Regions from separate parts of the Burkholderia savannae genome, predicted to be linked through region 1. Evidence: predicted binding sites of a transcription regulator. Region 1 holds the regulator's gene; each other region holds the start of a gene.

Region 1 (7,816 bases):
ACGGGCAAGGGTTCGCGTACAACTTCGGACGCGGCATCGGCGCGCTGTTTCCGAGCCTGGTCGGCTATCTCGCGAAAACGGGCGGCCTCGGCACGGCCATCGGCATGTTCGCGGGCGGCGCCTATGTGATCGTGCTGATGGCGGCGCTGCTGCTGCCCGAGACGAAAGGGCGCGAGATTTCCTGACGCGAGCCGCCGTGCGCCCGCTCAGCGAAAATCCGCATGCCGCCGCACCAGCGCCAGCATCGACGGAATCAGCCCGCGCATGTCGCCGCGCCGCCACTGGAACGCATAGTTGAGCGGCGACAGCGGCGGCTCGCTCGTCAATTGCACGAGGCCGCCGCCCGTTCGCGCATCGGCCCAATCGGCGGGCAGGAAGCCGATGCCGACGCCTTCGCGCAGCATGCCCGCCACCGCGCTCCAGTTGTTGCAGGTGATGCGTCGCGGATGGTCGATGCCGCAGGCGAGCAGCCATTCGTCGAGGATGCGCGTGACGCCCGAGCCGGAAGGCAGAATGACGAGCGCATGGCGCGCGATCAGCTCGGGCGTCAACGTGCGTTCGCCGTCGACCAATTTCTCCGCGGCCATCCACGCGAACCGCGCTTCCGCCACCGGCTGCGACAGGATGCTGCCGCGCGACGAACGGCCCGCGACCACCGCGAAATCGAGTTCTCCCGCATCCACTTTCTCTTCGAGCGCCGCGCCGACGTCGACATACGGCTCGAGGATCAACTGCGGATGCAGTTTCTGAACGGCCGCGACGAAGCGAGGCAGCCAGGTCAGCGCCGACAGCTCGCCGACGCCGAAGCGCAGGCGGCCCGTCAATCCCTTGTCTTCCGCGAACGCGTCCTGCAACGCCGCGACGGCTTCCAGAACGCGAACGGCGGCCGGCAGCAGCGTTTCGCCGTCCTCGGTCAGCACGGCGCGGTGGCCGCTGCGGTCGAACAGCGTGCGTCCCACGGCCTGCTCCAGTTCGTTGATCCGCTTGGACAACGAAGAGATCGACAGGTGAAGCCGCTGCGCCGCCGTCGAGAAATTGGCGCAGGTCGCCGCCCAATAGAAGGCGTCCAGTTGCTTGAGCGTCGGAGTTGCCATGGTTCTTCGCTTTTATCGAACGATTTCGTTTGAAGATTATCGCTTTTTATCGATACATCGGCTGCATAGAATGGCAGCGTCGCATCAGGAAAGCCCATAGATGAGCACCCTTACCTCTCCCATCGCGGAAGACGGCCGGCCTGCGGCCAGCACCGGCAAGCCGCCGCGCGTCCTGCACGACGTGCTGAGCCTGCAAGACTTCGAGGCCAAGGCGCGCCGCGCGCTGCCGCGCCCGATCTTCGGCTACGTCAGCGGCGCGGCGGAAGACAACCGCACCCGCGACGACAACCGCGACGTGTTCGACGAATACGGTTTCGTCACGCGCGTGCTGTGCGACGTTTCCCGGCGGCAGCAGGCGGTGGAATTGTTCGGGCGGCGCTATGCGTCGCCGTTCGGCATTGCGCCGATGGGCATCTGCGCGCTGTCGGCCTATCGCGGCGACGTCGTGCTGGCGCGCGCCGCGCAGCGCGCGGGGATTGCGTCGATCATGAGCGGCTCGTCGCTGATTCCGCTGGAGGATGTGGCCGCCGCCGCGCCGGGTACGTGGTTCCAGGCGTACCTTCCGGGAGACGCCGAGCGCATTCGCGCACTGCTCGAACGCGTGGCGCGCGCAGGCTACCGAACGCTCGTGGTCACCGTCGACATTCCCGTGTCCGCGAATCGCGAAAACAACGTGCGCACGGGCTTTTCGACGCCGCTGCGCCCCGGCGCGCGCCTGCTCTGGGACGGGCTGACGCGGCCGCGCTGGCTGCTGCGCACGTTCGCGCGCACGCTGCTCGCGCACGGAATGCCGCACTTCGAGAATTCCTTTGCGACGCGCGGCGCGCCGATCCTTTCCGCCAACGTGCTGCGCGATTTCTCCGCGCGCGATCACCTCAGTTGGGCGCACGTGCGGCAAATCCGCGAGCAATGGCAGGGCGACCTGGTGATCAAGGGCATTCTCAGCGTCGAGGATGCGCTGATCGCGCGCGACGCGGGCGCCGACGGCGTGATCCTGTCGAACCATGGCGGCCGGCAGCTCGATGGCGCAGCGTCGCCGCTGCGGATCTTGCGCGACGTCGTGCAGGCCGTCGGCGACGATTACCCGGTGATGATCGACAGCGGCTTTCGCCGGGGATCGGACGTGCTGAAGGCGCTGGCGCTGGGCGCGCGCATGGTGTTCGTCGGGCGGCCGTTCAACTATGCGGCGGCCGTGGCGGGCGAGGCCGGCGTCGCGCATGCGATCCGCCTGCTGCGCGAGGAAGTGGACCGCAACATGGCGATGCTGGGGGTGAACGGCTGCGGCGAGCTCACGCCCGACGTGCTGATCCGCAAGCGCTGAGCGCGCCGGGGCACGGCGGGCTGCACGGTCGCATCCGCCGTTACGTCGCACATGATGCGTGCGGCATGGCGGAATGCGACGGCTCGCGGCGCTGCGTGCCGTGTCGTGTCGTGCCGTGTCGATTCTCACACTGCCGCCGCGATCGCGATTCGATCGTCGGAATTCGGCACAATGCCGCGTCGCATGCGATTCGGCCGCATGCGCCGCCGCTCGGCCTGCGACGTCGCGATCTTTCGGTCGCGAACGCGCCGGGCTGCATCGCTCATCGAGCGTGCCGCGCCGCCGCCGATCGCGCGGCCGCCGCCCGATTCGGATCGAAGGATGAGTCAACCGGCGAATATCGAGACGAACCGTCTGATTCTGCGCCGTTGGCGCGATGACGATGCGCGCGCGTGGGCGGCGTTGAATTCGGACGCCGAAGTCATCGCGTGGCTCGGGCGGCGCGCGCCGATGACGCTCGCCGACGCGCGCGACGACATCGGCCGCTTCGACGCGCATTTCGATGCGTACGGCTTCGGCCCGTGGGCCGTCGAAACGCGGGCCGACGGTGCGTTGATCGGCCTTTGCGGGCTTCGTCGCGTGCTCGAGGGCGGGCATCCGATGGCGCCGTGCGTGGAAATCGCGTGGCGGCAAGCGCGCCTTGCGTGGGGGCGCGGATACATGACGGAGGCCGCCCGCGCGGCGCTCGCGGATGCGTTCGGCGATCATCGGCTGGCCGAAGCATTCGCATGGGCAGCCGCCACGAATCTTCGATCGCAACGCGTCATGACCTGGATCGGCATGCAGCGCGCGGCCTCGCGCGATTTCGACCATCCCGCGCTTCCCGAAGGACATTCGCTGCGCCGGCATGTCGTGTATTGCATTCGGCGCGAGACATCGCATGCCTGACGGATGCGCGCCGCGGCGCAAGTCACGCCCTGGCGCGTCGAAGTTCTCGATTCAGCCGATATTCAGCCGATATTCAGCCGATACGAGGCGCGTGCGCGGCCAATACGGCACGCACGGCTTCGTTCGCGCGCGAGCGCCGCTCGCTGCGCATTGCGCGACCCGGCGCGCGCAGCCGCGCCGTCACCTCAATTGCACCGCGGCGAGAAACAGCACCATGCCGCCGATCGCGCCGTCGAGCACGCGCCATGCGAGCGCCCGCTTGAACCACGGCGCGAGCAATCGCGCGCCGTAGCCGAGCGCGACGAACCAGATCGCGCTGACCGCCATCGCGCCGATCGCGAACGCGCTGCGCGCGCCTTCCGGTTCGCGCGCGCCCGCCGTGCCGATCAAGAGGAACGTGTCGAGATAGACGTGCGGATTGAGCCACGTGAACGCGAGCGTCATCAGCACGATCGGCCATGCGCGCTGCGCGGGCGGCGCGACGGCCGCGCCCGTTGCGTCGAGCGTCCCGTGCCCGGGCTTGAACGCGCGGCGCAGCGCGCTCAGGCCGAACCACGCAAGATACGCGAGGCCGACGTACAGCACCGCGTGAACGAAGGTCGGATAACGCTCGACGAGCACCGATGCGCCGCCGACGCCCGCGCCGATCAGGAGCATGTCCGACAGCGTGCAGAGCAGCACGATCTTGCCGACGTGCGAGCGCATGATTCCTTGCCGGAGGATGAACGCGTTCTGCGCGCCGATGGTGACGATGAGCGATGCGCACAGCATCGCGCCGTGGGAAAAAGCGATCCAGTTCATGTTCGTTGCTGATTCAGGCGATGGACTAATGGAACGAGAGGCGCTAGTCTGCGGTGATCGCCGGAATTAGAAAAGCTAAATAATCTAATGCGGATTAAGGAAAACTGATGATCGACTACGCGTTGCTCGATGCGCTCGCCGAAGTGATCCGCCACGGCTCGTTCGAGCGGGCGGCGAAAGCGCTCAATGTGTCGCCTTCCGCGGTGTCGCAGCGCGTGAAGCTGCTGGAGGAGCGAGTGGGCAGCGTGCTCGTCAAGCGCGGGCAGCCGTGCGTCGCGACGACGTCGGGCGCGCTGCTGTGCCGCCACACCGAGCGCGTGCGCATGCTCGAAGCCGAATTGTCGGCGCACGTGCCCGGATTCGCCGGCGCGGCAACGGGGCCGTGGCCGACGCTGCGCGTCGCCGTCAACGACGACAGCGTCGCGACCTGGTTCGTCGATGCGGTCGGCCCGTTTTGCGCGGAGAGCGGCACGCTGCTCGATCTCGTGATCGACGATCAGGACTACACCGCCGAGCGGATTCGCGACGGCAGCGTGCAGGGCGCGGTGACGGCGCTCGCCGAGCCGATCCAGGGCTGCCGTTCGACGCGCCTCGGCCGGATGCGCTATCACGCGGTGTGCTCGCCCGCGTTCCACGCGCGCTATTTCGGCAACGGCGTCAACCGCGACGCGCTGCGGCACGCGCCGTGCGTGATGTTCAATCCGAAGGACAGCCTGCAGGCGCGCTTCATCCGGCGCGTGACGCGCGTGGATCTCGATCCGCCGCAGCACTGGATTCCGCACGTCGCGGGCTACCTGCGCGCGTGCGAGGCGGGGCTCGGCTGGGGCATGTGTCCGGAGCGGATGGTCGAGCGTCAGATCGCCGCGGGCGAGCTCGTCGATTTGTCGGAGGGAAGAAGCATCGACGTCGAGCTCTACTGGCAGAGCTGGCGATTGTCGATCGGCTGGCTGGACGAGTTTAGCGCGGCGCTCAAGGCGAGCGCCGCGCAGTTTCTGGATTGATTCGGCGCGAGGAAAGGCGCGACGGCGGGCGCGGGATTACAGGCGATGCAGGCCGTCGAAATCGACGATGCGCACCGTCCGGCCCTGCATCTCGATCAGGCCGCGCTTGTGGAACTTCGACAGCGTGCGGCTGACCGTCTCGAGCGTCATGCCGAGATAGCTGCCGATGTCCTCGCGCGTCATCCGCAGGTTGAATTCGTTCGGCGAATAGCCGCGCTTCATGTAGCGCGACGACACGTCGAGCAGGAACGCCGCGACGCGCTCCTCGGCGTTCAGCGAGCCGAGCACCATCGTCTGCGACGTTTCGCGAACGATCTGCTCGCTCATCAGCTTGTGCATGCGCAACTGCATCGTGCCGGCTTCCGAGCACAGCGTCTTCAGCGCGCTGTACGGGATCACGCAGACCGAGCTGTCCTCGAGCGCGACCGCGGTGCGCGGATGCGCGTCGTCGCAGATGCCGTCGAGGCCGAGGGCTTCGCCCGCGAGGTGCAGGCCGGTGACCTGTTCGCGGCCGTCATGGCGCGTCGCGATGGTTTTCAGCGATCCCGAGCGGACCGCGTACAGGTTGTCGAACGAGTCGCCTTCGCGGAACAGCGTCTCGCCGCGTCGAACCGGGCGGGCGCTGCAGATCACGGATTCGAGGCGCGCGAGCGCTTCGGGCGCGAGCCCCTGGGGCATGCAGAGGTGGCGCATCGCGCACGTCGAGCAGTGTGCGGCCTGGCGCGGCGCCCACGTGCTGGTGGCATGGACGGGAGCCGCGGCGGCGGCGGGTCGGGCGACGGGCGTAAGCATGATGGATGACTCTGAGGTTGAATCGGTAAAGCCATTGTCCCATCGTGGGCTAAGCCTGTTTAGCGACAAAACGCCGCGACTCCCCGTGCGATTTCCTTGTTCGGCCGCAACGCGTGGTTGCGGCGAAACATCGCAGCCGTTGCGTTCGATCAGTGTTCCCGATCTTCCGGATGCGCGGCGGCCGGGATCAGCAGCACGGGCAGCGCCGAGTGCCGCACGCACTGTTCGGCGACGCTGCCGAGCACGAGCCGCTTGAAACCGCGGCGGCCATGCGTGCCGAGCACGAGCAAGTCCGCGCCGAACGCTTTCGCGCCTTCGACGATGAGCGACGGCACGTCGGCGAGCGACGTCGCCTCGCCGATCTTCAGCGCGCCCTTCACGCCGGCTTCGTGCATCTTCTGCGCGAATTCCTTCGCCAGATCGTTGCCCTGCTGAAGCAGTTGCGTGCGCAGGATCGACGGATCGTAGCCGGGCACGTTGTAGTAGATCGCGGCGTTCTCCACGACGTAGAAGGGCTGCAGCTCCGCGCCGCTCGTCCTGGCGATGCCGAGCGCCGCGTCGAATGCGTGGCGTGCCGTTTCGCTGCCGTCGACTGCGACAAGAATGCGCTGATACATGATGTCTCCGTGGTGCGGTTGAGAAAAGATCGGCCGTTCGGCCGGTTGGGTTTGACGACGTCTTTTTACAAAGTAAACGATTACTGACCAGGGCGCAGCGAACTCGATGCGCAGCGATCCGGCGCGGCGAAGTAAACGCGGCGCCGGACTTTTCAGGATTCCGTCGGTCGCGGCGGATTTTTTGCGCGCGATCGGCGTATCGGCCGGATCGGTTCGCGTCGCGTGTCGCGGCGCCGTAATAGACTTGGCCGAGCCCCGGGCACGTTCGCCGAGCGGCGCGAATCGATGCTGGTTTGAAACGCGTCGGGCGAGAGCGTTCCCGACATTTCTTACGACGATCGACGAAGGCCGCGTGCGAGCGCCGAGGCCGCATGCGCAAGGGCGCGGCCGCCGCGCCCGCCCGCCGCCCGTTTCGTTCGGTTTCGTCCAACCGGAAAAGGAGGACACATGCCGTATGTCGCACTCGAGGTGTTGACCGAAGACGCCAACCGGTACGCGCTGCCGGACCTGATCGGCGTGGGCGGCGCTTCGCCCGATGTGCCGCATGTCTGCGAGATGCTGCTCGCGGACGCCCAGTGGCCGACGATTCAGGCATATCTCGATCGGCAGGAGCTGCCTTACAAGTTTGCGCGGCCGAGTACCGGGCGCAGAGTCGGGAGGAACAATCCGAGCTGGTAGGGCGGCGGCCGCGGCGAAGCGGGCCGATCGCCGGCCGGTGCGGGCGATGCCGGCGGCGGCGCGGATGTCGTCGCCGTCGCCGTCGCCGTCGCTATCGCTCGCGCAGCCGATGGGCGGCGCGCCGCCGGCGCAGGACGTATCCGCAAATCGATTCACGCCGGCGCTTGGCGGACGAGCGTCGATCGTCGGCGTTCGTTCGGGCCGGCTTCTCGTTCGCCGAGAATCCCGGAAAGCGTTGATTTCCGAAAACGCGCGTGTATTCCGCGGCATGCGCTCATGTCCGCGATTCGCCGTGGCAGATGCCGTTCGCGTCATGTGAACGGATCGTATCCGTCGCGCCACGTCGGCCCCGGGAACCTGCTGCATCGCTTGTTCGCCGCGATGGCGGCGTGCCGCGCCTTATCGTTGCGCGCGGCCTATCCCGCGTTCGCATGCCGGACTCGTTCGCCGCCGGCCCAGCCCGCTCCGCCTGTCCGCGCGCCGATTCGAGCGAAGCGGCGCGCCGCGCCGTCTGGCACGATAATGCGATTCGCGTGTACCCGATCGGCGCGGCCCGTCGAGCCGCCCGATCGCACTGACTCGTCCGATTCACCCGATTTACCCGATTCGCCTGCGGGCGGCGCG
Region 2 (7,816 bases), on a different replicon from region 1:
CGATCGACGCGATGCGCGGGCGTTGATCATCGCGGGCATGGCGCGCTCGGCGCTCGCGCGCGGCATCGACGCGCCCGGCATGCTGGAGACGCTCGGCGGCGATACGCTCGTCGCACGCGAGGTCGAGCGGCATCTGGCCGAACAGGCGGAAACAACGGCGGCAACGGAGGTTCGCCATGGGTGACATGCTGCGCTCGGCGACGATGGTGAACGCGTTTCCCGCACTCGCGCAGCGCGTCAACGGCGCGCCGCTCGCCTATCTCGACAACGCGGCGACGACGCACATGCCACGGCCCGTTCTCGACGCGATGCGCCGCTTCGACGAGCGCGATCGCGCCAACATTCACCGCGGCGTCCACACGCTGAGCCAGCGCGCGACCGACGCCTACGAGCGGGCGCGCGACACGCTGACGCGTTTCGTCGGCGGGCGCGCCGATCATCTGCTCGTCTTCACGTCGGGCGCGACCGACGCGCTGAATCTCGTCGCGCACGGCCTGTCGCTCGCGGGCCATACGCGGGCCGTGCTGCAGGAAGGCGACGAGATCGTCGTCAGCGCTCTCGAGCATCATGCGAATCTCGTGCCGTGGCAGATGGCCGCGCGCCGCTGCGGCGCGCGGCTGCGAATCCTGCCCCCGGACCCTGAGGGCCGCCTGCACGTGAAGGATCTCGAACGATTGCTGACGCCGCGCACGCGCGTGTTCTCGGTCACGGCCTGCTCGAACGCGACCGGCGAGCGGCCGCCCTACGAAGCGCTGCTCGCCGCCGCGCACGCGGCAGGCGCGCTGACGGTGCTCGACGCCGCGCAGGCAATGAGTCACGAAGTGCCGGACCTGTCGACGCTCGCGTGCGACTTCGCCGCATTTTCCGGCCACAAGATGTACGGGCCGATGGGCACCGGCGCGCTCGTCGGCCGCCGGGAGGCGCTCGATCGGCTCGTGCCGCTGCGCTTCGGCGGCGACATGGTGAGCTGGGTCGGCGAAACCGACGCGACGTTCGACGCATTGCCCGCGAGGCTCGAAGGCGGCACGCCGAACGTCGCGGGCGCGATCGGAATGGCGGCCGCCGCCGACTATATCGACGAAATCGGCCGAGAGGCGATCGACGCTCACGTGCGCGCGCTGCGCGACCACGCGGCAGCGGGCCTCGCGGCGCTCGACGGCGTGACCGTGCTCGCCGCGCACACGTCGTCGGCGATCGTGTCGTTCGTCGCCGACGGCGCGCATCCGCACGACATCGGCACGTTGCTCGACGAGCGCGGCGTCGCGTTGCGCACGGGCTATCACTGCGCGCAGCCGCTCCTCGAGCGGCTCGGCTGCGGGCCGACGACACGCGCATCGTTTGCGCTGTACAACACGCACGACGAGGTCGAACGACTCGTGGCCGGCGTCGCGCATGCACTCGAGGTATTGCGATGAATTCGACACTCTCCCTCGCTGCGCCCGCCGACGCGCGAAACACGCTCTATCAGGAACTCGTGGTCGAGCACAAGCGCGCGCCGCGTCACTTCGGCAAGCTCGTCGATCCGACGCACGAGGCGCGTGGGCACAATCCGCAATGCGGCGACGATCTGAAGGTGCAGTTGCGCATCGAAGGCGGCCGGATCGGCGACATCCGCTTCGAAGGCCACGGCTGCGCGATCTGCATCGCGTCCGCGTCGATGATGACCGAGGCCGTGATCGGCCGCGACGTCGAAGCCGCACGGCAGCTCCAGCAGCGATTCCGCGCGGTGCTCACCGGCCAGGCCGAGCACGACGAGGCCCATCTCGGCAAGCTCGCGAGCCTCGTCGCCGTGCAGCGCTATCCCAGCCGGATCAAATGCGCGCTGCTCGGTTGGCACGCGCTCGCACACGCGCTCGACACACACGCGACCGATGCGTCCGAACACGAGGCGCACGCATCATGAGACATCCGAAAGAAACGGTCGTCCTGCAACGGCCGGTTGCCGTCGAATGCGTGCCGTCCGGCGCGCCGCTCGACCTGCCCGCGGGCACGATCGCCGACGTCACGCAGGCGCTCGGCACGAACTTCACGCTCGTCGTCGGCGGCCAAATGGTGCGGCTGCGCGGCGCGGATGCGGACGCGATCGGCCGGCCACCGCCCGACGAGATCGAAGCGCCGGACGGCCCCGTCTCGCACGACGAGGCGCAAGCGTTCGTCTGGCGGACCCTGAAGACCTGTTACGACCCGGAGATTCCAGTCGACATCGTCGAGCTCGGCCTCATCTACGCCTGCATGATCGAGCCCGCCGAGCACGATCGCTTGAAGGTATCGATCAGGATGACGCTGACCGCGCCCGGCTGCGGAATGGGAGAAGCGCTCGCCGACGAAGTCGCCGACAAGGTGCTCGCGCTGCCGTTCGTCGGCGAGGTCAACGTGGACATGGTGTTCGATCCGCCGTGGGATCGGTCGCGGATGTCGGAGACGGCGATGCTCGCGCTCGGTCTTTGAAGAAACGGCGCTGCGACGCGGCGAAGCATGAGCCGTCAAAGCCGGCCGAAAGCGCCGTGACGCCCGCGCTTGCGGGCGCTTCCTTTCGCGGACGCTGTCCGCGCCGACGTAACGCGGCGCGACATGACGCGACGCGCCGAACATCCGTGCGAACATCCGTGCGGACATCCGGCGAACGACGCCCGCCGCGCATTCCCGCCCGCCGCCGTTCATGCGGAGCGACGCGACGCCAAGCGCGGACACCGCGCCATGTTGCGTCGCGCCGCGTCAAGCCGTGCGATTCAACCGCCGCAGCCGCCGCCCGAGCAGCAGCTGTCGCCCGCATCGTGCCCGAGCGCGCCGTCGCGCTTCGCGATCTGCACGCGCCACTGCGACGGTCCCGCCTCCAGGTACGTCCATTCGAACGAATCGGCCGCGAGTTGCTCCAACTGGTAATAGAGCGGCTTCGGATCGTGATCGTTGATCAGTTGCAGCGCTTCGCCGCCGGGCAACGCATCGAAGGTGCCGAAGATCAGTGCATGGCGCTTGTGATGAGGAATCCTACGAACGTCGATGATGGATGCGTACTGCTCGCTCATGGCATAGCCCTTGAAAAGGAGAAAGACGCGGCGCGCGACCCGTGTGGAACGCCCGCCACCCGCCGGGAAGTGCCGTCGGCGATTGCCCGGCTTGCAACATGCAGCCGTTAGCTATATAAAGTGCATGTATTGCGCATCTTATAGCGCGCCACCCTAGATAGCAACATTGAATATGCATCTTTTTGCCACGTATGCGACTCTCTGAATACACGGACTACACGCTGCGCGTGCTGATGTATTGCGCGTCGAATCCGGATCGCCTCATCACGATCGCGGAGCTCGCCGAGCGCCACCACGTGTCGAAGAATCACCTGACGAAGATCGTCAACAGCCTCGCGCGCCAAGGCACGCTCGAGACGACGCGCGGCCGGGGCGGCGGCGTGCGTCTCGCGCTGCCGCCCGAGCGTATCGGCATCGGCGACGTGATTCGCGCATCCGAAACGGACTTTCGGCTCGTCGAGTGCTTCGACCGGAACACGAATACGTGCATGCTCGCGGCGAAGTGCCGGCTCGAGCGGCTGCTCGACCGCGCCTTGCGCGCATATTTCAAGGAACTGGACGGCGCGACGCTCGCGGATCTCGTCGGCCCGCCACCGAAGAATGGATTGAGCGCGGCCGAGAAGATGCACGAATTCGCGATCGCGATGCCGGCGAAAGCGACCGCGCGAACGCGATGACGGGTTCGCGTTCGAACGCGAACGGGCGCCGCCGCGCGCCCGCTTCTCACGAATGCGGCAGTCGATCGTCGCGCGGCTGAATCGGCCGCGCCCTCTTCCGTCGCCGCTACCGCGCCGCCGCCGGCGCCCGGCCGACAGCGGCGAAGCCGCGTCAGACTTCGGTCCGCTCGTCGAGCATCGCGAAGTTGAGCATCTTCAGGTGGGCGACCATCATCGAGTCCATCGTCCGGACGTGATGATCGAACCAATCCGATACTTCCGCCAGCAGCCGGCGGCCCAGTTCGAACTGCGCGTCGCGCGCGATCTTGTCGCGCACGGACGCCGCCACTTTCAGCACTTCGTCGTGATCGGCCGCATGGCAGTACTGCGGCCCGAACTTCGTGCTCGCCATCCAGCGCTCTTCTCGTTCGAAGTGCTGACGGCAGTGATCGATCCAGACGTCGAACGCCTGCAGGAAGTGCGCGTCGTCCGCGCGCGCGGCTGCGTCGAGCAACTGGACGAATTCCGTGTGAACGGCATCGACGAACGGATCGTCGAGCTTCAGCTCGGGCTTCAGGTTGGGTGAAGGATCTTGCATCGGAAAGGCGGTGTAGTTCGTGATTCGATAGGCGACCTGACGGATCGCGTCTTCGAAGGTACATGCCGCCCTCGCCCTTCGCTCGCCGATCTTCGTTCACGTTGATTCAACACAAGCTTTTCGGAGCATACGGGCTCGCCCATGCGCGCAAAGCCGGCGCGCGGCGTGTCGGCTTTCATTTTTCCGCCACTGTCTTTCCAACCCATTTTGGGCCGTGCATCGGGCTCGCCTGAACATGCATCAAGACCTCGCCCCATGCGTTGTTTGCGAATCGTCAACATGCAATCCGCGAAATTCCGCTACATTCCGCCGCCAAAGCGACTGGTTGTCGCATCGAGTGCGACGAATGCGTTTCGGCGTCTCGCTAGGCCTGCTTCATCACAAACAAACTTAGGCAAATTCAATGGTCCGAAGAATAACGAGTAGAGCGTCCGCGATCCTGCGATTAGGACTCGTCGCGGATCTTTCCGGATGCAGCGAGCTGCACGTGCTCGATCCGAAGGGCGCGATCGGCGCCGCGGAGAAGGCGTTGATCGCCACGTCGACGTGGGCGATGCTGATCGTCGTCGTGCCGGTGATCCTCCTCACGCTGCTCTTTGCGTGGCGCTACCGCGCGTCGAACCGCAACGCGACCTACTCGCCGAAGTGGGCGCATTCCACCGCGATCGAGATCGTGATCTGGACGGTGCCGTCGCTGATCATCCTGTTCCTCGGCATCCTCACGTGGAAGACCACGCACGAGCTCGATCCGTATCGGCCGATCCAATCGTCGGTGAAGCCGATTGACGTCGAGGTCGTCGCGCTCGACTGGAAGTGGCTCTTCGTCTATCCGGACCTCGGCATTGCTTCGGTGAACCAACTGGCGGTGCCTGTCGGCACGCCGATCAATTTCCGGATCACGTCCGATTCGGTGATGAACTCGTTCTTCATTCCGCAGCTCGGCACGCAGGTCTACGCGATGGCCGGCATGCAGACGCGCCTGCACCTGATCGCCGACGAGCCGGGCGACTTCGCCGGCATCTCCGCGAACTACAGCGGCCGCGGCTTCTCCGACATGAAGTTCCGCACGCTCGCGACGTCGCGCGACGCGTTCGACGCGTGGGTCGCGAAGGTGCGCGCGTCGGCCGACCGGCTCGACATGAGCGCGTACGGCCAGCTCGCGCAGCCGAGCGAGAAGCAGCCCGTGCGCTACTACTCGACGATCGACCCGCGGCTCTTTCACAACATCATCGCGAAGTACAACAACGGCCACGTCCTCGATCTGACGGACGCCGCCTGTCGGACGAAGGGGTAACGCATGTTCGGTAAATTGACGCTTTCTGCCATCCCGTTCGATCAGCCGATCGTCATGGGCGCGGCCGTGTTCATGGCGCTCGTCGCGCTCTCGGTCGTCGGCACGCTGACCTACACGAAGCGCTGGAAATGGCTGTGGTCCGAGTGGCTCACGTCGGTCGACCACAAGAAGATCGGTGTGATGTACATCATCGTCGCGGTACTGATGCTGCTGCGCGGATTCGCCGACGCCGTGATGATGCGCCTGCAGCTCGCGCTCGCATACAACGGCCCGGGCTACCTGCCGCCGCATCATTACGATCAGATCTTCACCGCGCACGGCGTCATCATGATCTTCTTCATGGCGATGGCGCTCCTCGTCGGGCTCTTCAACCTGATCGTGCCGTTGCAGATCGGCGCGCGCGACGTCGCGTTCCCGTTCCTCAATTCGCTGAGCTTCTGGATGACGGCCGTCGCCGCGCTGCTGATGAACGTCTCGCTCATCGTCGGCGAATTCGCGCAAACAGGCTGGCTCGCGTATCCGCCGCTGTCGGAGCTGCAGTTCAGTCCGGGCGTCGGCGTCGATTACTACTTGTGGGCGTTGCAGATATCCGGCGTCGGCACGCTGATCACCGCGATCAACTTCTTCGTGACGATCATCCGGATGCGCGCGCCCGGCATGACGCTGATGAAGATGCCCGTGTTCACGTGGACCGCGCTCTGCTCGAACGTCCTCATCATGGCGACGTTCCCGATCCTGACGGTCGCGCTCGCCCTCCTCGCGCTCGACCGCTACCTCGGCATGCACTTCTTCACGAACGACGCCGGCGGCAACGCGATGGTCTACCTGAACCTGATTTGGGCGTGGGGCCATCCCGAGGTGTACATCCTCGTGCTGCCCGCGTTCGGCATCTATTCGGAAGTGATCTCGACGTTCTCGAAGAAGCCGCTCTTCGGCTACAAGACGATGGTCTACGCGTCGTGCGTGATCATGGTGCTCGCGTTCCTCGTGTGGCTGCACCACTTCTTCACGATGGGCTCGGGCGCGAACGTGAACGCGTTCTTCGGGATCATGACGATGGTGATCGCGATTCCGACCGGCGTGAAGATCTTCAACTGGCTGTTTACGATGTACCGCGGCCGCATCGAGTTCACCGCGCCCGTGCTGTGGACGATCGGCTTCATGGTGACGTTCACGCTCGGCGGGATGACGGGCGTGATGATGGCGATCCCCGGCGCGGACTTCGTGCTGCACAACAGCCTGTTCCTGATCGCGCACTTCCACAACGCGATCATCGGCGGCGTCGTGTTCGGCTATCTCGCGGGCTTCCATTACTGGTTCCCGAAGGCGTTCGGCTTCAAGCTCGACGAGAAGCTCGGCAAGCGCGCGTTCTGGTGCTGGTTCATCGGCTTCTACGTGTCGTTCGTGCCGCTTTACGTGCTCGGCTTCATGGGCATGACGCGCCGCCTGAATCATTACGACAACCCCGCATGGCATCCGTGGCTCATCGTCGCCGCGTGCGGCGTCGCGTTGATCGCGATCGGCGTGCTGCATCAGGTCGCGCAGGTGTGGGTCGCGGTACGCAACCGCAACCAGCCCGCCTACCGCGACACGACGGGCGACCCGTGGGACGGCCGCACGCTCGAATGGGCGACGACGTCGCCGCCGCCCGTCTACAACTTCGCGGTGATCCCGACCGTGCACGCGCTCGACGAGCTCGCGTACCGCAAGGAACATGGCCTCGGTGTCGGCGCCGGCAAGAAGATCGTCTATCAGGACATCCACATGCCGTCGAACACGGGTGCGGGCTTCATCATCGGCATGTTCAGCCTCGTGCTCGGCTTCGCGCTCGTGTGGCACATCTGGTGGCTCGCGATCGCGTCGCTCGTCGGCATCGTCGCGACGGTGATCCTGTATAGCGCGGGCGACAACGACGGCTATTACATTCCGGCCGAAACGGTCCGCAAGATCGAGGAAAAGCGCACCGGCGCGCGCATGCCGGCGCAGCCGGCCGAAGTCGAACTGGAGGTCAACTGATGTCGCACAACACGATGATGCTCGACCACGCGGCATCGCACGATCATCCGCCGTCGCATTCGGTGTTCGGCTTCTGGCTGTACCTGATGACCGACTGCGTGCTCTTCGCGGCGCTGTTCGCGACGTTCGCGGTGCTCGGCAATCAGTTCGCGGGCGGCCCGACCGGCAAGGACCTGTTCGACATTCCAGGCGTCGCGCTCGAGACCGCCGCGCTGCTGCTTTCCAG
Region 3 (7,816 bases), on a different replicon from region 1:
TACGCGATGCGCGGCAAAGCGGGCGTGCGCGTGTTCATGCTGTCGCCGCACCGGAAGATGAGCGCGTTCCAGACCGCGCAGATGTACAGCCTGCAGGACCCGAACATCCTCAACCTCGCGGTGAAGGGCGTGTTCGACGACTGCCAGGACATCGTGAAGGCCGTGTCGAACGATCACGCGTTCAAGGCGCGGCACAAGATCGGCACGGTCAATTCGATCAACTGGGCGCGCGTCGTCGCGCAGGTCGTCTACTACTTCAAGGGCTACTTCGCGGCGACGAAGTCCAACGACGAGCGCGTGTCGTTCACGGTGCCGTCCGGCAACTTCGGCAACGTCTGCGCGGGCCATATCGCGCGGATGATGGGGCTGCCGATCGAGAAGCTCGTCGTCGCGACCAACGAGAACGACGTGCTCGACGAGTTCTTCCGCACCGGCGCGTACCGCGTGCGCAGCGCTCAGGACACGTATCACACGAGCAGCCCGAGCATGGACATCTCGAAGGCGTCGAACTTCGAGCGCTTCGTGTTCGACCTGCTCGGCCGCGATCCGGCGCGCGTCGTTCAGCTGTTTCGCGACGTCGAGCAAAAGGGCGGCTTCGATCTTGTCGCGAGCGGCGATTTCGCGCGCGTCGCGGAGTTCGGCTTCGTGTCGGGCCGCAGTACGCACGCGGACCGGATCGCGACGATCCGCGACGTGTTCGAGCGCTACGGCACGACGATCGACACGCACACGGCCGACGGCCTGAAGGTCGCGCGCGAGCACCTGCAGCCGGGCGTGCCGATGGTCGTGCTCGAGACCGCGCAGCCGATCAAGTTCGGCGAGACGATTCGCGAGGCGCTCGGGCAGGAGCCGTCGCGCCCGGCCGCGTTCGACGGGCTCGAGGCGCTGCCGCAGCGCTTCGAGGTCGTCGATGCGAACGCGCAGCAGGTGAAGGACTTCATCGCCGCGCACACGGGCGCGTGACGTTCGGGCAACGTTAGCGGTTGCGGGCACGGCGGCGCGCGGCTCGTGCGATGCCGGCGTCGCTCGCCGGGCGAGGTGCGGTGCCGCACGTCGGCCCGGCCGCGATGCCGCGATGCGGGCGGCGCGCGCGCGGCGAGCCGGATGCGCGTCGCAACGGTTGCGGGCGCGACGCCGTGACGCGCGACGCTGCGCTGCACGGCATTTGCCGGAAGCCGGTCGATCGGCATTGGGCGCATGCCGTCAAGACCGCGACACGCATTCGTCGGATCAACATTCGTCGGATCAATGTCGGATGACATTGCGTTGCGGCTTGGGCGACATGATCAGCCTGACCGAAACAGCCCGACCGGATTACCCCGGTCGGGCTGTTTCCTTTTCGGGCGCTCATCGCTGGCGCGCACCGCACGGCGTGCCGATTAGGCGGAGGGGCGATGGCGACGAGCGACGGACCTCGCCGTTCGCGCCGGCAAGATCGTACGGGCGATCGCACCGGCCATTGCACCGGCCATTGCCCGGTAATCGCGCGACAACCGGATCGCCGCGCTATCCACTCCACGCGCCCGCCGTTTCCGAAGATCTGGCCGGCGAGCCGCGCGCGATTCGCTGCGCGCGATCGAATCGCTGCGATCGCGCGCCCACATTCACGCGGAGGCGTCGCTACAATGTCGCCATCCGGTCAATATTTCAATCGACGATGTCCCAGCCCAACACCCAGACGCCGCGCGCGCCGATGCTGTCCACGGCCGACGCGCTCGCGACGCTTCTCGCGGCCGCGCGTCCGCTCGCCGGAACCGAGACCGTCGCGACGCTCGATGCGCTCAACCGCGTGCTCGCGGCCGACGTCGTGTCGCCGCTCGACGTGCCGCCGATGAACACGAGCGCGATGGACGGCTACGCGGTGCGCATCGCCGATTTGACGCGCGGCGAGCGGCGGCTCGCCGTGTCGCAGCGCATCCCCGCGGGCCATCCGGCCGAGCCGCTCGCGCCGGGCACGGCGGCGCGCATTTTCACGGGCGCGTCCGTGCCGGCGGGCGCCGACGCGGTCGTGATGCAGGAGCAGACGGAGGCCGCGGGCGATCAGGTCGACATCCTGCACACGCCGACTGCGGGCGAATGGGTCACCGCGCGGGGCGCGGACATCCGTCGCGGCTCGGTGATCCTGCCCGCCGGCGCGCGGATGACGCCGCAGGCGATGGGGCTTGCCGCGTCGGTCGGTTGCGCGTCGCTCGCGGTCACGCGCCGCGTGAAGGTCGCGGTGTTCTTCACGGGCGACGAGCTGACGATGCCGGGCGAGCCGCTCAAGCCGGGCGCGATCTACAACTCGAACCGCTTCACGCTGCGCGGGCTCCTCGAGCGGCTCGGCTGCGACGTGACCGACTACGGCATCGTGCCGGACCGGCTCGACGCGACGCGCGCGGCGCTGCGCGAAGCGGCGCGCGGGCACGACGTGATCGTGACGAGCGGCGGCGTGTCCGTGGGCGACGAGGATCACGTGAAGCCCGCGGTCGAGGCGGAGGGGCGGCTCGCGCTGTGGCAGATCGCGATGAAGCCGGGCAAGCCGCTCGCGTTCGGCGCGATCCGGCGACATCGCGCCGGCGGCGGCGCGGCGGCGAGCGGCACGAACGACGCGAACGACGCGAGCGGAGCAATCGATGCAAGCGGCGCGAGCGGCGACGAAGCGTATTTCATCGGCCTGCCTGGCAACCCGGTGTCGAGCTTCGTCACGTTCCTGCTGTTCGTGCGGCCGTTCCTGCTGCGCGTCGCGGGCGCGACGCAGGTCGCGCCGCGCGCGGTGTCGCTGCGCGCCGATTTCACGCAGAACAAGGCCGACCGCCGCAACGAATTCCTGCGCGCGCGCGTGAACGCGGCGGGCGGCCTCGACCTGTTCCCGAACCAGAGCTCGGCCGTGCTGACGTCGACGGTGTGGGGCGACGGCTTGATCGACAATCCGCCGAATCACGCGATCAGCGCGGGCGAGACGGTGCGTTTCATTCCTTTTTCCGAAATGCTCGGCTGAAGCCGGGCGGCGTAGTGACGATGAAGATCGAACTGAAATTTTTTGCGAGCGTGCGCGAAGCGCTCGGCGTTGCGAGCGAGACGGTGACGGTGCCTGACGGCGTCGCGACGGTGGGCGACGTGCGCGCCTGGCTACGCACGCGCGGCGGCGCATGGGCGCAGACGCTCGCCGAGGGCCGCGCGCTGCGCATGGCGTGCAACCACACGATGACGGATGCCGGCACACGGATCACCGACGGCTGCGAGGTCGCGTTCTTTCCGCCCGTCACGGGCGGCTGAGGAGGCGGCGATGGCGACGGTACGGGTGCAGACGGACGACTTCGACGTCAGCGCGGAAATCGCGGCGCTGCGCGCGCGTAATCCGAAGGTGGGCGCGGTCGCGTGCTTCGTCGGCACGGTGCGCGACCTGAACGACGGCGATCCGGTCGACACGCTCGAGCTCGAGCACTATCCGGGGATGACCGAGAAGGCGCTCGCGGCGATCGCCGACGACGCGATCGCGCGCTGGCCCGGCATCGACGTCGCGATCGTCCACCGGGTCGGCAGGCTTCAACCGCTCGATCAGATCGTATTCGTCGCGACCGCCTGTGCGCATCGCGGCGACGCGTTCCAGTCGTGCGAGTTCGTGATGGACTACCTGAAGACGCAGGCGCCGTTCTGGAAGAAGGAGGCGACGCCCGCGGGCGAGCGCTGGGTCGATGCGCGCAGCGCCGACGATGCGGCGCTCGCGCGCTGGGGCGTCGAATCGGGGAACGCGAAGCGGTCGACGTAGGCGCGGCGTCGTCGGGAGCGACTTCGGCGGCAGCCGCACGCGATGTCGGGCGCGGCGATCCGGAGCGCGCGTTTTCCAGCGCCCGGTTCGGGGCGGCTCGGCGAACGAGAATGGTCGATCGCCAATTTTCATCGGCGAGATGCCGTACGTCACGGGCGTTTAAAACAGATTATTCGCGATTGCGTCGATTTCGATATCCAAACGTCCGCACTCGACGAATTTTCACGGTTGTTGTTCGGCGTGCCGCGCGGCGCTTTCAGGCGCGGCCGGGGCCGTGCTGCCGGCACGCGCTCACGCGTCGTCGCGCGTCGTTCGGCCGATGATCTTCGCCGGAAACGGCTCGCCGCGCGGCCGCTGCGCATGCGCGTCGTCGTTGCCCGGCCGCTTCGGCGCGATCAGGTCGAGAATCGCCTGCTGCTCGGCAGGAATCCGGTAATCCCAGCCGAAGCGGCTCAATTGCAGGCTCTGCGCGATCCGCAGCGCGGGCTCCATGAAGCGCACGGCCGCGGCGGGCTCGTAGCGCGCCTCGACGGTCTTCAGGAAAAGCGCGAGCCAGCGGCTGAAATGAGCGGGTTCGAGGCCGTCGAGCGGCTGGTGCGCGGCTTGCACGTTGCCGCGGTAGCTTTTCGTTCCGATCACGAGGCTCGACCAGAATTCGCCCATTTTCGGCAGGTGCTCGTCCCAGCGGCCGGCGAGCCTGCTCTCGAACACGGGGCCGAGGAGCGCGTCGTCGCGCACGCGCTCGTAGAACGCGTCGACGAGCGCGCGGATGTTTTCCGGGGTCGGTTCGGCGTCGCGAACGGGCGTCGCGGCGGCGGGCGAGGCGGTGGAAGCTTGGGTCATCAAAAAAAGGGCCGGGCAATACGGCAGCACGCGGGTGCGATTTTGTCGCACAATAATAAACGGCCACCCTCTCAATAAAAGTGCTGACGGAACGCATCTTATGACGCGGCCGTCTGATCGGCAATGGCAGACGCGCGATGCCTGCGCGAGCGCCGGTCGCACTGACACAACATCCATTTCGTAATGAGACTAACCGATTACACCGACTACTCTTTGCGCGTCATGTTGTTCCTCGCAGTCCGAGGCGAGGGCTTGTCGACGATCCAAGAGATCTCGGATGCCTACGGCATCTCCAAGAACCATTTGATGAAAGTGGTGCAGCAGCTCGGCGAGCTCGGTTGGATCGAAACGGTACGCGGCCGCAACGGCGGCTTGCGCTTGAACGCCCAGTCCGCCGCGCTCACGGTCGGCGAGGTCGTGCGCAAGACCGAAAACGATTTCGCGCTCGTCGGCTGCTTCGCGGACGAGTCCGAATCGCACCGCAGCTGCGTGATCCAGTCGGCGTGCCGACTGAAGGGCGTGTTCGTGGCCGCCCGCGACGCATTCTTCGCGGAGCTCGACAAGCACACGATCGGCGAGCTGTCGCAGCCGGCGTCGCAGCTCGCGATGCTGCTCGGCCTGACGCCGGTGCGGATCGTGCCCGCGGCCGAGGCTCGCGCGAGCGCGACCGCCGTCGGCTGACGGTGGCCCCCGCACGACGCCCCCCTGCAGGGGCGCTTTCCCGACGCTTCTTTCGCGTGCGCGGCTGCTCCATTCGCCGCGCCCGTCCTCCAGTGCCGCCACGCGCATGCGTGACGCGAGCCTTTGCTGTGCCTCAATGAAAAGCCGGCTTGAAAGGCGGATAACCATCCTCATCTGGTTGCCATTCGCATATTGGAGGTCTCATTCATGAGAATCGACAAGCTCACCACCAAATTCCAAGAGGCGCTCGCGGACGCGCAAAGTCTTGCCGCCGGGCGTGACAACCAATACATCGAACCCGTTCACGTGCTCGCCGCGCTGATCGCGCAGCAGGACGGCTCCGCACGCTCGCTGCTGTCGCGCGCGGGCGTGCACATCCAGGCGCTGCAAGGCGCGCTCAGCGAAGCGATCTCGCGCCTGCCGCAAGTGACGGGCACGGGCGGCGACATCCAGGTCGGGCGCGAGCTCGCGGGCCTGTTGAACCAGGCGGACAAGGAAGCGCAGAAGCTCAACGACACGTTCATCGCGAGCGAGATGTTCCTGCTCGCCGTCGCCGACGACAAGGGCGACGCGGGCCGTCTCGCGCGCCAGCATGGGCTCACGCGCCGCGCGCTCGAATCCGCGATCGCCGGGGTGCGCGGCGGCTCGCAAGTGCACAGCGCGGACGCGGAAAGCCAGCGCGAGGCGCTGAAGAAATACACGGTCGACCTGACCGAGCGCGCGCGTTCGGGCAAGCTCGATCCCGTGATCGGCCGCGACGACGAGATTCGCCGCTCGATCCAGATCCTGCAGCGCCGCACGAAGAACAACCCGGTGCTGATCGGCGAGCCGGGCGTCGGCAAGACCGCGATCGTCGAGGGGCTCGCGCAGCGCATCGTCAACGGCGAGGTGCCCGAGACGCTGAAGAACAAGCGCGTGCTGTCGCTCGACATGGCGGCGCTGCTCGCCGGCGCGAAGTACCGCGGCGAGTTCGAGGAGCGCCTGAAGGCCGTGCTCAACGACATCGCGAAGGACGAGGGCCGCACGATCGTGTTCATCGACGAGATCCACACGATGGTCGGCGCGGGCAAGGCCGAAGGCGCGATGGACGCGGGCAACATGCTGAAGCCGGCGCTGTCGCGCGGCGAGCTGCACTGCATCGGCGCGACGACGCTCGACGAATATCGCAAGTACATCGAGAAGGACGCCGCGCTCGAGCGCCGCTTCCAGAAGGTGCTCGTCGACGAGCCGAGCGTCGAGGCGACGATCGCGATCCTGCGCGGCCTGCAGGAGAAGTACGAGCTGCACCACGGCGTCGAGATCACCGATCCTGCGATCGTCGCGGCGGCGGAGCTGTCGCATCGCTACATCACCGACCGCTTCTTGCCCGACAAGGCGATCGACCTGATCGACGAGGCCGCGTCGAAGATCAAGATGGAAATCGATTCGAAGCCCGAAGAAATGGACAAGCTCGACCGTCGTCTGATCCAGCTGAAGATCGAGCGCGAAGCGGTGAAGAAGGAGCAGGACGAAGCGTCGCAGAAGCGTTTGCAGCTGATCGAAGAGGAGATCGAGCGGCTCGGGCGCGAGTACGCGGATCTCGAGGAGATCTGGACGGCCGAGAAAGCGGCCGTGCAGGGCAGCGCGCAGTTGAAGGAAGAGATCGACAAGGTGCGCGCCGACATCACTCGGCTGCAGCGCGATGGCAAGCTCGAGAAGGTCGCCGAGCTCCAGTACGGCAAGCTGCCGCAGCTCGAGGCGCGCCTCAAGCAGGTCACGCAGGCGGAGGAAACCGAGCAGCACAATCCGACACGCCCGCGCCTGTTGCGCACGCAGGTCGGCGCGGAGGAAATCGCCGAAGTCGTGTCGCGCGCGACGGGCATTCCCGTGTCGCGGATGATGCAGGGCGAGCGCGAGAAGCTCTTGCACATCGAGGAGAAGCTGCACGAGCGCGTGGTCGGCCAGAACGAGGCGATCGACGCGGTTGCCGACGCGATCCGGCGCTCGCGCGCGGGCCTCGCCGATCCGAACCGTCCGTACGGCTCGTTCCTGTTCCTCGGCCCGACGGGCGTCGGCAAGACCGAGCTGTGCAAGGCGCTCGCCGGCTTCCTGTTCGATACCGAGGAGCATCTGATCCGCATCGACATGAGCGAGTTCATGGAGAAGCACAGCGTCGCTCGGCTGATCGGCGCGCCGCCCGGCTACGTCGGTTACGAGGAAGGCGGCTATCTGACCGAGGCGGTGCGCCGCAAGCCGTACAGCGTGATCCTGCTCGACGAGATCGAGAAGGCGCATCCGGACGTGTTCAACGTGCTGCTGCAGGTGCTCGACGACGGCCGGATGACGGACGGGCAGGGGCGCACCGTCGACTTCAAGAACACGGTGATCGTGATGACGTCGAACCTCGGCTCGCAGCTGATCCAGTCGATGTCGGGCTCGTCGCAGGAAGAGATCAAGGACGCGGTGTGGAGCGAGGTCAAGCAGCATTTCCGCCCCGAGTTCCTGAACCGGATCGACGACGTCGTCGTGTTCCATGCGCTCGACCGCAGCAATATCCAGTCG

Evidence for each region. Region 1 encodes FNR, which switches genes on or off when oxygen is low (the NO sensors DNR and NnrR bind a similar motif). Its sites were predicted from a motif close to TTGATNNNNATCAA; they were not measured.
Region 2: the regulator FNR is predicted to act here: its motif matches at 4,382-4,395, upstream of WS78_RS05860 (bacteriohemerythrin).
Region 3: the regulator FNR is predicted to act here: its motif matches at 5,399-5,412, upstream of clpB (ATP-dependent chaperone ClpB).

What each region holds. Positions count from the first base shown of each region.
Region 1 is NZ_CP013418.1:2,257,846-2,265,661, forward strand. It holds gene WS78_RS31010 (MFS transporter) at 1-185, shown strand, start outside; gene WS78_RS31015 (LysR family transcriptional regulator) at 207-1,094, opposite strand; gene WS78_RS31020 (alpha-hydroxy acid oxidase) at 1,195-2,415, shown strand; gene WS78_RS31025 (GNAT family N-acetyltransferase) at 2,737-3,303, shown strand; gene WS78_RS31030 (LysE/ArgO family amino acid transporter) at 3,484-4,104, opposite strand; gene WS78_RS31035 (LysR family transcriptional regulator ArgP) at 4,212-5,105, shown strand; gene fnr (fumarate/nitrate reduction transcriptional regulator Fnr) at 5,142-5,897, opposite strand; gene WS78_RS31045 (universal stress protein) at 6,047-6,514, opposite strand; gene WS78_RS31050 (hypothetical protein) at 6,962-7,192, shown strand.
Region 2 is NZ_CP013417.1:1,155,499-1,163,314, reverse strand. It holds gene WS78_RS05890 (SufD family Fe-S cluster assembly protein) at 1-184, shown strand, start outside; gene WS78_RS05885 (aminotransferase class V-fold PLP-dependent enzyme) at 177-1,415, shown strand; gene sufU (Fe-S cluster assembly sulfur transfer protein SufU) at 1,412-1,903, shown strand; gene sufT (putative Fe-S cluster assembly protein SufT) at 1,900-2,448, shown strand; gene WS78_RS05870 (DUF2249 domain-containing protein) at 2,730-3,026, opposite strand; gene WS78_RS05865 (RrF2 family transcriptional regulator) at 3,218-3,703, shown strand; gene WS78_RS05860 (bacteriohemerythrin) at 3,855-4,280, opposite strand; gene cyoA (ubiquinol oxidase subunit II) at 4,684-5,574, shown strand; gene cyoB (cytochrome o ubiquinol oxidase subunit I) at 5,578-7,590, shown strand; gene cyoC (cytochrome o ubiquinol oxidase subunit III) at 7,590-7,816, shown strand, end outside.
Region 3 is NZ_CP013417.1:1,708,072-1,715,887, forward strand. It holds gene thrC (threonine synthase) at 1-963, shown strand, start outside; gene WS78_RS08660 (molybdopterin molybdotransferase MoeA) at 1,694-2,980, shown strand; gene moaD (molybdopterin converting factor subunit 1) at 3,001-3,258, shown strand; gene moaE (molybdopterin synthase catalytic subunit MoaE) at 3,269-3,751, shown strand; gene WS78_RS08675 (group III truncated hemoglobin) at 4,043-4,594, opposite strand; gene WS78_RS08680 (Rrf2 family transcriptional regulator) at 4,778-5,275, shown strand; gene clpB (ATP-dependent chaperone ClpB) at 5,483-7,816, shown strand, end outside.